2 linked regions of the Caldimonas thermodepolymerans genome follow. The protein of the gene in region 2 interacts with the protein of the main gene of each other region in a pairwise test. Links are inferred from orthologs where the notes say so. Each region holds a gene or a part of one and is shown on either strand. Other genes may lie near its edges. The genes, in order: IS481_RS07155 and IS481_RS05710.

Region 1 (5,754 bases), 310 kb from region 2 along the record:
GTTGCTCTCGGCCTGCACCGGCGCGCCGTTCAGCTCGCACAGGTACGCCGCGCGCTTGAGCGGGTGCTTGAGCCGCTGGTAGGCCTCGTTGACGCGCACGGCCCATTGCATCGCCACCCGTTGGGCGGCCGTGCCCTGCGCGGCGAAGCGGTCCGGGTGCACCTGCGCCTGCAGCGCCTTCCACCGTTCGTCCAGCAGCGCCGGCTCGACGGCAAAGCGCCGCGGCAGGTCGAACAGTTCGAAATCGTCGAGATCGAGCCGGAGCGAGCCAGTCACGACCGCTCCTGCAGCAGCCGGCCCCATCCCCTCACACGCGGAACGACTCGCCGCATCCGCAACGGTCCTTCTCGTTGGGGTTGTTGAAGCGGAAGCCCTCGTTCAGCCCTTCGCGCACGAAATCGAGTTCGGTGCCGTCGAGGTACGGCAGGCTCTTGGGATCGACCAGCACCTTGACCCCGTGGCCCTCGAAGACATGGTCCTCGGGCGCCACGGCGTCGGCGTACTCGAGCTTGTAGGCCAGGCCGGAACAGCCGGTGGTCTTCACGCCCAGACGCACGCCGATGCCCCTGCCTCGCTTGGCGAGGTACTTCTGCACATGTCGCGCTGCCGCTTCGGTCAATGTCACCGCCATGGCGTCCGACCCGTTCATCAAGCGACCGCCTTCTTGGCCTTGTAGTCCTGCACGGCCGCCTTGATGGCGTCCTCTGCCAGGATCGAGCAGTGGATCTTCACCGGCGGCAGGGCCAGCTCTTCGGCGATCTGCGTGTTCTTGATCTGCATCGCCTCGTCCAGCGTCTTGCCCTTGACCCATTCGGTCACCAGGGAGCTGGAGGCGATCGCCGACCCGCAACCGTAGGTCTTGAAGCGGGCGTCCTCGATGACGCCGGTCTCGGGATTCACCTTGATCTGCAGCTTCATCACGTCGCCGCACGCAGGCGCGCCCACCATGCCGGTCCCGACGGTGTCGTCGCTCTTGTCGAACGAACCGACGTTGCGGGGGTTCTCGTAGTGGTCGATCACCTTCTCGCTGTATGCCATGTCAATCTCCTACTACTGCTTGATCAGTGCGCGGTCCACTGGATGGCGTTCAGGTCGATGCCGTCCTTGTACATCTCCCACAGCGGGGAGAGCTCGCGCAGCTTGGCAACACGGTCCTTCAGCGTGGCAACGGCGTAGTCGATCTCCTCTGCGGTCGTGAAGCGGCCGATGGTCATGCGCAGCGACGAGTGCGCCAGTTCGTCGCTGCGGCCGAGCGCGCGCAGCACGTAGCTGGGCTCCAGGCTGGCCGAGGTACAGGCCGAACCGGACGAGACGGCGATGCCCTTGATGCCCATGATGAGGGACTCGCCTTCGACGAAGTTGAAGGACGCGTTGACGTTGTGCGGCACGCGGTGTTCCAGGCTGCCGTTGATGAACACCTGCTCGATGCCCATGATGCCGTCCAGCAGGCGGCGCTGCAGGCCGCGGATGCGCTCCAGCTCGGTGTGCATCTCTTCCTTGGCGATGCGATAGGCCTCGCCCATGCCGACGATCTGGTGCGTCGGCAGCGTGCCCGAGCGCAGGCCGCGCTCGTGGCCGCCGCCGTGCATCTGCGGTTCCAGGCGCACGCGCGGCTTGCGGCGCACGTACAGCGCGCCGATGCCCTTCGGGCCGTAGGTCTTGTGCGAGGCCAGGCTCATCAGGTCGACCGGCAGCTTCGACAGGTCGATCTCGACCTTGCCGGTGGCCTGCGCCGCATCGACGTGGAAGATGATCCCGCGCTCGCGGCACATCGCCCCGATCGTCGCGATGTCCTGGATCACGCCGATCTCGTTGTTGACGAACATCACCGACACCAGGATGGTGTCCGGGCGCAGCGCGTCCCGGAAGCGGTCGAGGTCGAGCAGGCCGTCTTCCTGGACGTCGAGGTAGGTGACCTCGAAGCCCTGGCGCTCGAGCTCGCGGCAGGTGTCCAGCACCGCCTTGTGCTCGGTCTTGACCGTGATGATGTGCTTGCCCTTGCCCTTGTAGAAGTGCGCCGCCCCCTTCAGGGCCAGGTTGTCGGATTCGGTGGCGCCGGACGTCCAGATGATCTCGCGCGGGTCGGCGCCGATCAGGTCGGCGACCTGCGCACGCGCCTTCTCGACGGCTTCCTCCGCCTCCCATCCCCAGGCGTGGCTGCGCGAGGCCGGGTTGCCAAAATGCTCGCGCAACCAGGGAATCATGGCGTCGACCACGCGCGGATCGACCGGCGTGGTGGCGCCGTAGTCCATGTAGATGGGGAAGTGAGGCGTCATGTCCATGTTGCTTGCGTCAGGAGCCTTGCGGCCCCGGCTGGCAGAAAAGCAGAAAACCCGAAAACGGCACGCGGCGGATCGCACCGCCGCGAGCCCTTACTTGGAAAATGCGTTGCCGAGCGCGAACACCGAGTTCGGCGCGTTGACCTTGATCGGCTTGACCACCGGCTGGCTGGAAATCGCGCGCTTGACCGGCTGCTCCTCGATCGAGATGCCGCGGGCCAGCTGGTCCTCCACCAGCTTCTTCAGCGTGATGGAGTCCAGGTACTCGATCATCTTGGCATTCAGGCTCGCCCACAGGTCGTGCGTCATGCAACGACCCTGGTCGCTCATGCAGTTTTCCTTGCCGCCGCAGCCGGTGGCGTCGATCGGCTCGTCCACCGCCACGATGATGTCGGCCACGGTGATCTCCTCGGCCTTGCGGCCCAGCGAATACCCGCCGCCAGGACCTCGGGTGCTCTCCACCAGCTCGTGCCGACGCAGCTTCCCGAACAGCTGCTCGAGATAGGACAGCGAAATCTGTTGCCGCTGGCTGATCGCGGCCAGCGCCACCGGCCCCTGATGCTCCCGCAGGGCTAGATCGATCATGGCGGTGACGGCAAAGCGGCCTTTGGTGGTGAGACGCATGGCAAGCTCCTTAAAGCTTTCAGCTGCGCGCTGAAGTGTTGAACCCAAACAGCTTGTGGCCCGGGTGAACCCTCGGTTGTTTCCGACTGATTTACTCGAATTTTACCTGAAGCCTAGTTTTTTGGTCAAGTTTTGGTCAGGAAGTTCCTGAGACCAGCACGCGGCGTTCCAGCAGGTGGGTCAGCAGCCCGGCACAGGCGTCCTCGAGGTAGTCCAGCACCGTCTCGAAGCCCTGCGGCCCCCCGTAGTAGGGGTCGGGCACCACGTCGTGCCGGTGCCGCGTGGCGAACTCCATCAGGCGGCGCAGCTTGTGGCGGTGCTCGGGCGGGCAGGCCGCTTCGAGGACGGCCAGGTTGGCCCAGTCCATGGCCAGCAGCAGGTCGAAGCGTTCGAAGTCCCGGGCGCAGACCTGCCGGGCCCGCAGCCCGCGCAGGTCGTACCCGCGCCGGGCCGCATGCTGCTGGGCCCGCTCGTCCGGCGGCTCGCCGACGTGGTAGTCGTGCGTGCCGGCCGAATCGACCAGCACCTGCGACCGCAGGCCTGCCTGCTCGACCAGGCGCCGGAACACCCCTTCGGCGGTCGGCGAGCGGCAGATGTTGCCCATGCAGACAAACAGGACGGAAACGCGGGAAGACGGCTTGAACAACTTCATGGGGCACAAGTCTAGGCTGCCGGCGCCCTGCGCCAGGCGTACGGGCCAAATCCGACGTGGTCGTCTGCGGTGCCCTCATCGGCGTCCCCGGTCTGCGCGGCTGCGAACCGCGTGACGGTCCAACCCTTCAAGGTAAGGCAACCACGCCAGAGTTCAAGGGGCCAGCCGCTGCGCCCGGCAGGTGCGGGGCCGCGCCGGAGCGGGGCGGCCTCAACCGGCGGCGGCGACGTTGTCCCCGCCGCCCGCACCGAAGGCCTGCTGCTTGAGCATGGCCAGCTGGTCGCGCACGCGGGCGGCCTTCTCGAACTCCAGGTTGCGCGCGTACTCGAGCATCTGCTTCTCGAGCTGCTTGACGCGCTTGCCCAGGTCCTTCTCGGACAGCGCCTCGACCCGCGCCACCTCCTCGGCCGCCCGGGCCGCTCCGCGGGACGCGTCCTGCGAGTAGACGCCGTCGATCAGCTCCTTGACCTGCTTCTGCACGGTGCGCGGGGTGATGCCGTGCGCCTGGTTGTAGGCCAGCTGCTTGGCGCGGCGGCGCTCGGTCTCCTCGATCGCGCGGCGCATCGAGTCGGTGATGCGGTCGGCGTACAGGATGGCCTTGCCGTTGGCGTTGCGCGCGGCCCGGCCGATGGTCTGGATCAGCGAGCGCTCGGCGCGCAGAAAGCCTTCCTTGTCGGCGTCCAGGATGGCCACCAGCGAGACCTCGGGGATGTCCAGGCCCTCGCGCAGCAGGTTGATGCCCACCAGCACGTCGAAGGTGCCCAGGCGCAGGTCGCGGATGATCTCGACACGCTCGACGGTGTCGATGTCCGAGTGCAGGTAGCGCACCTTGACCCCGTTGTCGGCCAGGTAGTCGGTCAGCTGCTCGGCCATGCGCTTGGTCAGCGTGGTGATCAGCACCCGCTCGTTGGCCTCGACCCGCTCGCGGATCTCCTGCAGCACGTCGTCCACCTGGTGAGTGGCCGGGCGCACCTCGACCACCGGGTCGACCAGGCCGGTGGGGCGCACCACCTGCTCGACCACCTGCCCGGCGTGCAGCTTCTCGTAGTCGCCCGGGGTCGCGGAGACGAACACTGCCTGGCGCATCTTGCGCTCGAACTCCTCGAACTTCAGCGGCCGGTTGTCCAGCGCCGACGGCAGGCGGAAGCCGTACTCGACCAGCACCTCCTTGCGCGCCCGGTCGCCGTTGTACATGCCGCCCAGCTGGCCGATCAGCACGTGGCTTTCGTCGAGGAACATCAGCGCGTCGGGCGGCAGGTAGTCCACCAGGGTCGGCGGCGGCTCGCCAGGCTTGGCACCCGAGAGGTGCCGGGAGTAGTTCTCGATGCCCTTGCAGTGCCCCACCTCCTGCAGCATCTCCAGGTCGAAGCGGGTGCGCTGCTCCAGACGCTGCGCCTCGACCAGCTTGCCGGCCTTGACCAGCTCGTCCAGGCGCTGGCGCAGCTCCTCCTTGATGCCCTCGATCGCGCGCAGCACCTGCTCGCGCGGCGTCACGTAGTGGCTCGACGGGTAGACCACGAAGCGCGGGATCTTCTGCACGATGCGCCCGGTCAGCGGATCCAGCAGCGCCAGCGATTCGATCTCGTCGTCGAACAGCTCGATGCGCAGCGCCAGCTCCGAGTGTTCGGCGGGGAACACGTCGATGGTGTCGCCACGCACGCGGAAGGTGCCGCGTCCGAAGTCCATCTCGTTGCGGGTGTACTGCATGCGGATCAGCTGGGCGATCAGGTCGCGCTGCCCCAGGCGGTCGCCGGTGCGCACGATCAGCCGCATCTGCGTGTAGTCCTCGGGCTTGCCGATACCGTAGATCGCGCTGACCGTGGCCACGATCACCACGTCGCGGCGCTCCAGCAGGCTCTTGGTCGCCGACAGCCGCATCTGCTCGATGTGCTCGTTGATCGAGCTGTCCTTCTCGATGAACAGGTCGCGCTGCGGGACGTAGGCCTCGGGCTGGTAGTAGTCGTAGTAGCTGACGAAGTACTCGACCGCGTTGCGCGGGAAGAACTCGCGGAACTCGCTGTACAGCTGCGCGGCGAGCGTCTTGTTCGGCGCGAACACGATGGCCGGACGGCCCAGCCGGGCGATCACGTTGGCCATCGTGTAGGTCTTGCCCGAGCCGGTCACGCCCAGCAGGGTCTGGAACGACAGCCCGTCGCGCACCCCCTCGACCAGCTGCTCGATCGCGGTGGGCTGGTCGCC
Region 2 (5,887 bases):
CACCATCCCCGTGATCGCCGACGAGTACGTGGACCGCGAGTTCGGCACCGGCGTCGTGAAGGTCACGCCGGCGCACGACTTCAACGACTACGCGGTCGGCCAGCGCCACGGCCTGCCGATGATCAGCATCTTCACGCTGGACGCGAAGACCAACGACGAGGTGCCCGAGGCCTACCGCGGCCTGGACCGTTTCGACGCGCGCAAGAAGGTGGTCGCCGACCTGGAGGCCCAGGGCCTGCTGGTCGAGGTGAAGAAGCACAAGCTGATGGTGCCGCGCTGCGCGCGCACCGGCCAGATCGTCGAGCCCATGCTGACCGACCAATGGTTCGTCGCGATGACCAAGCCGGGCCCGGACGGCAAGTCCATCGCCCAGAAGGCCATCGAGGTGGTCGAGAACGGCTCGGTGAAGTTCGTGCCCGAGCAGTGGGTCAACACCTACAACCAGTGGATGAAGAACATCCAGGACTGGTGCATCTCGCGCCAGCTCTGGTGGGGCCACCAGATCCCGGCCTGGTACGGCACGAACGGCGAGATGTTCGTCGCCCGCAGCGAGGAGGAAGCGCGCGCCAAGGCGCAGGCGGCCGGCTACACCGGCGAGCTGACCCGCGACGAGGACGTGCTCGACACCTGGTATTCCTCGGCGCTGGTGCCGTTCTCGACGCTGGGCTGGCCCGCGCAGACCAAGGAGCTGGACCTGTTCCTGCCCTCCTCGGTGCTGGTCACCGGCTTCGACATCATCTTCTTCTGGGTCGCCCGGATGATCATGATGACGGTGCACTTCACCGGCAAGGTGCCGTTCCGCCACGTCTACATCCACGGCCTGGTGCGCGACTCGCAGGGCAAGAAGATGAGCAAGTCCGAGGGCAACGTGCTCGACCCGGTGGACCTCATCGACGGCATCGCGCTCGAGCCGCTGCTGGAAAAGCGCACCACCGGCCTGCGCAAGCCCGAGACCGCGCCCAAGGTGCGCGAGGCGACGAAGAAGGAATTCCCCGACGGCATCCCCGGCTACGGCGCCGACGCGCTGCGCTTCACCTTCGCGGCGCTGGCCACGCTGGGCCGCAACATCAACTTCGACAGCAAGCGCTGCGAGGGCTACCGCAACTTCTGCAACAAGCTCTGGAACGCCACCCGCTTCGTGCTGATGAACTGCGAGGGGCAGGACTGCGGCCTGAAGGAGCACACCAAGGAAGAATGCGCCGTCGGCGGACCGTTCCACGGCTACCTGAGCTTCAGCCCGGCGGACCGCTGGATCACCAGCGAGCTGCAGCGCGTCGAGGCCGCGGTCGAGCAGGGCTTTGCCGAATACCGCCTCGACAACGTCGCCAACGCGATCTACCAGTTCGTCTGGGACCAGTACTGCGACTGGTACCTGGAAATCGCCAAGGTGCAGCTGCAGACCGGCGATGCGGCCCAGCAGCGCGCCACGCGCCGCACGCTGATCCGCGTGCTGGAGACCGTACTGCGCCTGCTGCACCCGATCGCGCCCTTCATCACCGAGGAGCTGTGGCAGAAGGTCGCGCCGGTGGCCGGCCGCAAGGCTCCCGATTCGGACGACTCCATCATGCTGGCGCCCTACCCCAAGGCGCAGCTGGAGCGCGTCGACCCCAAGGCCGACGCGTGGATGGAGCGACTGAAGGCGCTGGTGGGCGCCTGCCGCAACCTGCGCGGCGAGATGAACCTGTCGCCGGCCACGCGCGTGCCGCTGTACGTGATCGGCGGCGCGGACTTCGTCAGCGAGGCGGCGCCGGTGCTGCAGGCGCTGGCCAAGCTCAGCGAGGTGAAGGTCTTCCACGACGAAGCAGAATTTGCCGCCGCCACCCGCCTGGCCCCCGTTTCGGTGCAGGGCCAGACGCGGCTGGCACTGCACGTGGAGATCGACGTGGCCGCCGAACGCGAGCGCCTCGCCAAGGAAATCAAGCGCCTGGAGACGGAAATCGCCAAAGCGCAAGCGAAGCTTGGTAACGAAAGTTTTGTCGCACGCGCTCCTGCTAACGTCGTGGAACAGGAGCGCGCGCGCCTGTCCGACTTCACTGCTACCCTCGCCCGGGTCCGCGATCAGCTCGCCCGGCTGGCTTGAAGCTTGCAGGGCAGGATCGCTCAGTTCCAGGAGGAAAAACCATGCATATCACCAAGGCCGTGTTCCCGGTGGCAGGACTCGGCACCCGATTCCTGCCTGCGACCAAGGCCCAACCGAAGGAAATGCTGCCGGTCGTCGACAAGCCGCTGATCCAGTACGCGGTGGAGGAAGCGTACGAGGCCGGCATCCGCGAGATGATCTTCGTCACCGGCCGCACCAAGCGTCCCATCGAGGATCATTTCGACATGGCCTACGAGCTGGAGACCGAGCTCGAGGCCGCCGGCAAGCACGAGCTGCTGAAGATCGTGCAGTCGATCAAGCCCGACGACATGGAATGCGTGTTCGTGCGCCAGCCCAAGATGCTGGGCCTGGGACACGCGGTGCTGTGCGCCGAACGCCTGGTCAACGGCCATCCGTTCGCGGTGATCCTGGCCGATGACCTGATGGTCGGCCAGCCGCCCATCATGAAGCAGATGGTCGACCAGTTCGCCGACTGGAAGGCCACCATCATCGCGGTGCAGGAAGTGCCGCCGGAGCACACCCGCCGCTACGGCATCGTCGCCGGCCACCAGGTCAACGACCGGCTGGTGGACGTGCAGGAAATCGTCGAGAAGCCCGCCCCCGAGGCCGCGCCGTCGCGCCTGGGCGTGGCGGGCCGCTACATCCTGACCTCCGGCATCTTCGACGAGATCCGTCGCCAGCCGCGCGGCGTGGGCGGCGAGATCCAGCTCACCGACGGCATCGCCGGGCTGCTGCGTCGCGAGAAGGTGTTTGCCTACCGCTATGAGGGCACGCGCTACGACTGCGGCAGCAAGGAAGGCTTCCTGCAGGCCACCGTCGAGCTGGCGCTGGCGCACCCGCAGCTGGGGGCCAGCTTCCGCGAATACCTGAAGAGCCTGGACCTGTAAGCCGCCCAGGCCTGCTGCACGCCGCCCCGCGGCGCCCGGGTCCACGACGGGGCCACGGGTCCGACATGCCGGGCGAGGGCAATGGGCCCCGCCGGGCGCCTTCAGCGGCGGCGCAGGATGTGGATGTATTCCTTGTCCAGGGTCTGCTGCTCGACCAGCTCGTTGCCGGTCTGCTTGGCGAAGGCCTGGAAATCGCGCACCGACCCCGGGTCGGTCGCGACGACCTTCAGCAGCTCGCCGCTCTGCATCTCGGCCAGCGCCTTCTTGGTCTTGAGGATGGGCAGCGGACAGTTCAGGCCGCGGGTGTCGAGTTCCTTGCTGATTTCCATGGGGACGTCCTTTGTACGCAAGGATTTTAGGCTGCCGACTCCGCGCGCGGGACGTCGATCCATTGCGGCTCGTAGCCGCGCGAGCGCAGCCACTGTGCCAGCATCACCCCCGTGCCGGAGCGCCAGCACTTGATCTCCTCGGGACGGAACAGCCGGTACTCGGCCAGTTCCGGCGACAGCACGATCTCGCCGTGCGCCAGCGCGTGGTAGGTGATGATGACCTGGTTCATGCGCTGGAAGTCGCACACCCCCTGCAGTGTCAGCTTCGAGACGGTCAGCGAGGTTTCCTCGTGGATCTCGCGCCGGATGCCGTCCTCGGGCGACTCGCCGGCCTCCATGAAGCCGGTGATCAGCGCGAACATGCGCCCGGTCCAGGCCGCGTTGCGGGCCAGCAGGATGCGGCCCTCGCGTTCGGGCATCTCGATGATGGCCGCCAGCACCGGCGTCGGGTTGTTCCAGTGCGTGTAGCCGCAGGCCACGCAGCGCAGGCGCTTGCGCTCGCCGCCGTCCTCGGGGAGCGTGAGCCACTGCAACGGCGTCGCGCAGCACGGGCAGAATCGGAATTCGCTCACCATGCACTCCGCAATCCAGTCCAGCCATCCTAACGGGGAACCGTCCCCGGCGCTGCCGGGACGATCCCGGCCCGTGACCAGCAACCAGGAGGGGCTCCATCCCCGGCTGGAAGCCACCGTGCGCAAGCACCTGGCCACGCCGTTCCGGCGCCCGCCCGCCCCCTACAGCCGGCAAGCCTACGCCGCGCTGGCCGCGCGCCTGGCCGCGCACGGCGGCCCGCTGGTGCTCGACAGCGCCTGCGGCACCGGCGAGAGCACCGCGGCGCTGGCGCTGCGGCATCCGCAGGCGCTGGTGGTGGGGGTGGACCAGTCGGCCGAGCGCATCGGCCGGGGCCTGCGCAAGCTGGGCGCCGGCCTGCCGCCCAACGCGCTGCTGCTGCGCGCCGACGTGACCGACCTGTGGGCGCTGCTGGTGCAGGACGGGGTGCGCCTGGCGCGGCATTACCTGCTCTACCCCAACCCCTGGCCCAAGGCCGAGCACCTGCAGCGGCGCTGGCACGGCCATCCGCGCCTGCGGGAACTGCTGGCGCTGGGCGGGCGCATCGAGCTGCGCACCAACTGGCGGCTGTACGCCGAGGAGTTCCAGGCCGCGCTGGCCTGGGCCGGCATCGCGTCGGAGATGGAAGCGGTGCGCGACGACGCGCCGCCGCTCACGCCGTTCGAACGCAAGTACCGCGCGAGCGGCCATGCGCTCGTGCGGCTGGTGGCTCAGGCGGGGAACACGCCGGTGGAGAGGTAGCGGTCGCCGCGGTCGCAGACGACGAACACGATGGTCGCGTTCTCGACCTGCTTGGCGATCTGCAGGGCCACCCAGCAGGCCCCGGCGGCCGAGATGCCCGCGAACAGGCCTTCCTCGGCGGCCAGGCGCCGCGCCATGTCCTCGGCATCGGCCTGGCTGACGTAGACCAGCTCGTCGACCCAGGTCGGGTCGTAGATCTTGGGCAGGTACTCCTCGGGCCACTTGCGGATGCCCGGGATGCGCGAGCCTTCGCTCGGCTGCGCGCCGATCACGCGCACGTCGGGGTTCTGTTCCTTCAGGTAGCGCGACACCCCGGTGATGGTGCCGGTGGTGCCCATCGCGCTGATGAAGTGCGTGACCCGGCCCTCGGTGTCGGCCCAGATCTCGGGGCCGGTGGTCTCGTAGTGGATGCGCGGGTTGTCCGGGTTGGCGAACTGGTCCAGCACCACGCCCTTGCCGTCCCGCTGCATCTGCTCGGCCAGGTCGCGGGCGTACTCCATGCCGCCGGCCTTGGGCGTGAGGATCAGCTCGGCACCGAAGGCCTTCATCGTCTGCGCCCGCTCGATCGACAGGTCCTCCGGCATGATCAGCAGCATGCGGTAGCCGCGCACGGCGGCGGCCATCGCCAGCGCGATGCCGGTGTTGCCCGAGGTCGCCTCGATCAGCGTGTCGCCCGGCTTGATCTGGCCGCGCTCCTCGGCGCGCCGGATCATGCTGATGGCCGGGCGGTCCTTCACCGAGCCGGCCGGGTTGTTGCCCTCCAGCTTGCCCAGGATCACGTTGCCGCGCTGCTCGTTCTCGGGACCGGGCAGCCGTTGCAGCTTGACCAGCGGGGTCTGGCCGATGACGTCTTCGATGGTTTTGTATCGGGGCATGTGAACTCGTTTCCCAGGGATGGCCTGCCCGCATTGTCGCAGCCTCGCGCCAAAGCGGTGGAGCGGCTGGAGTACCTTTGCGGCCGCCGGGGTGAGGCCGGCGCGGTCGACACGGGAAAGGGCGGCCGGCATCGCGGCAAGGCGCGGGGCCGCACGGCTGGTGCCCAGGGCCGGACTCGAACCGGCACGCCATCGCTGGCGAGGGATTTTGAGTCCCTTGCGTCTACCAATTTCGCCACCTGGGCAGGTGAAACGGAACGAGGCGCGATTATGTCATAGCAGCCCTGGCGCCAAGCCTGCGCACACCCTGCCGCAGCCGGCCACGGACGGGCCTTCCGGGCCTCGCAAGGCGCCGGCGGCGGCAGGTCCGGTTCGGGCATGCGC

The links.
Region 1: the proteins of IS481_RS05710 (region 2) and IS481_RS07155 interact in binary tests that used the Escherichia coli proteins (3 or more experiments, as listed by UniProt). The link is inferred for Caldimonas thermodepolymerans from one-to-one orthologs.

What each region holds. Positions count from the first base shown.
Region 1 is NZ_CP064338.1:1,490,835-1,496,588, reverse strand. The notes cover bases 173-2,973. They hold IS481_RS07155 (IscS subfamily cysteine desulfurase), read right to left. Parts: upstream 2,283-2,973; coding sequence 1,062-2,282; downstream 173-1,061. Other genes in these bases: iscR (Fe-S cluster assembly transcriptional regulator IscR), read right to left, coding at 2,373-2,903; iscU (Fe-S cluster assembly scaffold IscU), read right to left, coding at 649-1,038; iscA (iron-sulfur cluster assembly protein IscA), read right to left, coding at 308-631; hscB (Fe-S protein assembly co-chaperone HscB), read right to left, coding at 173-276. In the rest of the region: more of hscB, read right to left, coding at 1-172; IS481_RS07145 (low molecular weight protein-tyrosine-phosphatase), read right to left, coding at 3,040-3,555; excinuclease ABC subunit UvrB, read right to left, coding at 3,766-5,754. UniProt on the Escherichia coli protein: Master enzyme that delivers sulfur to a number of partners involved in Fe-S cluster assembly, tRNA modification or cofactor biosynthesis. Catalyzes the removal of elemental sulfur from cysteine to produce alanine.
Region 2 is NZ_CP064338.1:1,184,512-1,190,398, reverse strand. What follows is about bases 1,704-4,637. They hold IS481_RS05710 (sulfurtransferase TusA family protein), read right to left. Parts: upstream 3,318-4,637; coding sequence 3,090-3,317; downstream 1,704-3,089. Other genes in these bases: cysM (cysteine synthase CysM), read right to left, coding at 4,598-4,637; trmB (tRNA (guanine(46)-N(7))-methyltransferase TrmB), read left to right, coding at 3,963-4,628; IS481_RS05705 (NUDIX domain-containing protein), read right to left, coding at 3,344-3,892; galU (UTP--glucose-1-phosphate uridylyltransferase GalU), read left to right, coding at 2,122-2,988; IS481_RS05720 (valine--tRNA ligase), read left to right, coding at 1,704-2,080. Also shown: more of IS481_RS05720, read left to right, coding at 1-1,703; more of cysM, read right to left, coding at 4,638-5,503. UniProt on the Escherichia coli protein: Sulfur carrier protein involved in sulfur trafficking in the cell. Part of a sulfur-relay system required for 2-thiolation during synthesis of 2-thiouridine of the modified wobble base 5-methylaminomethyl-2-thiouridine (mnm(5)s(2)U) in tRNA.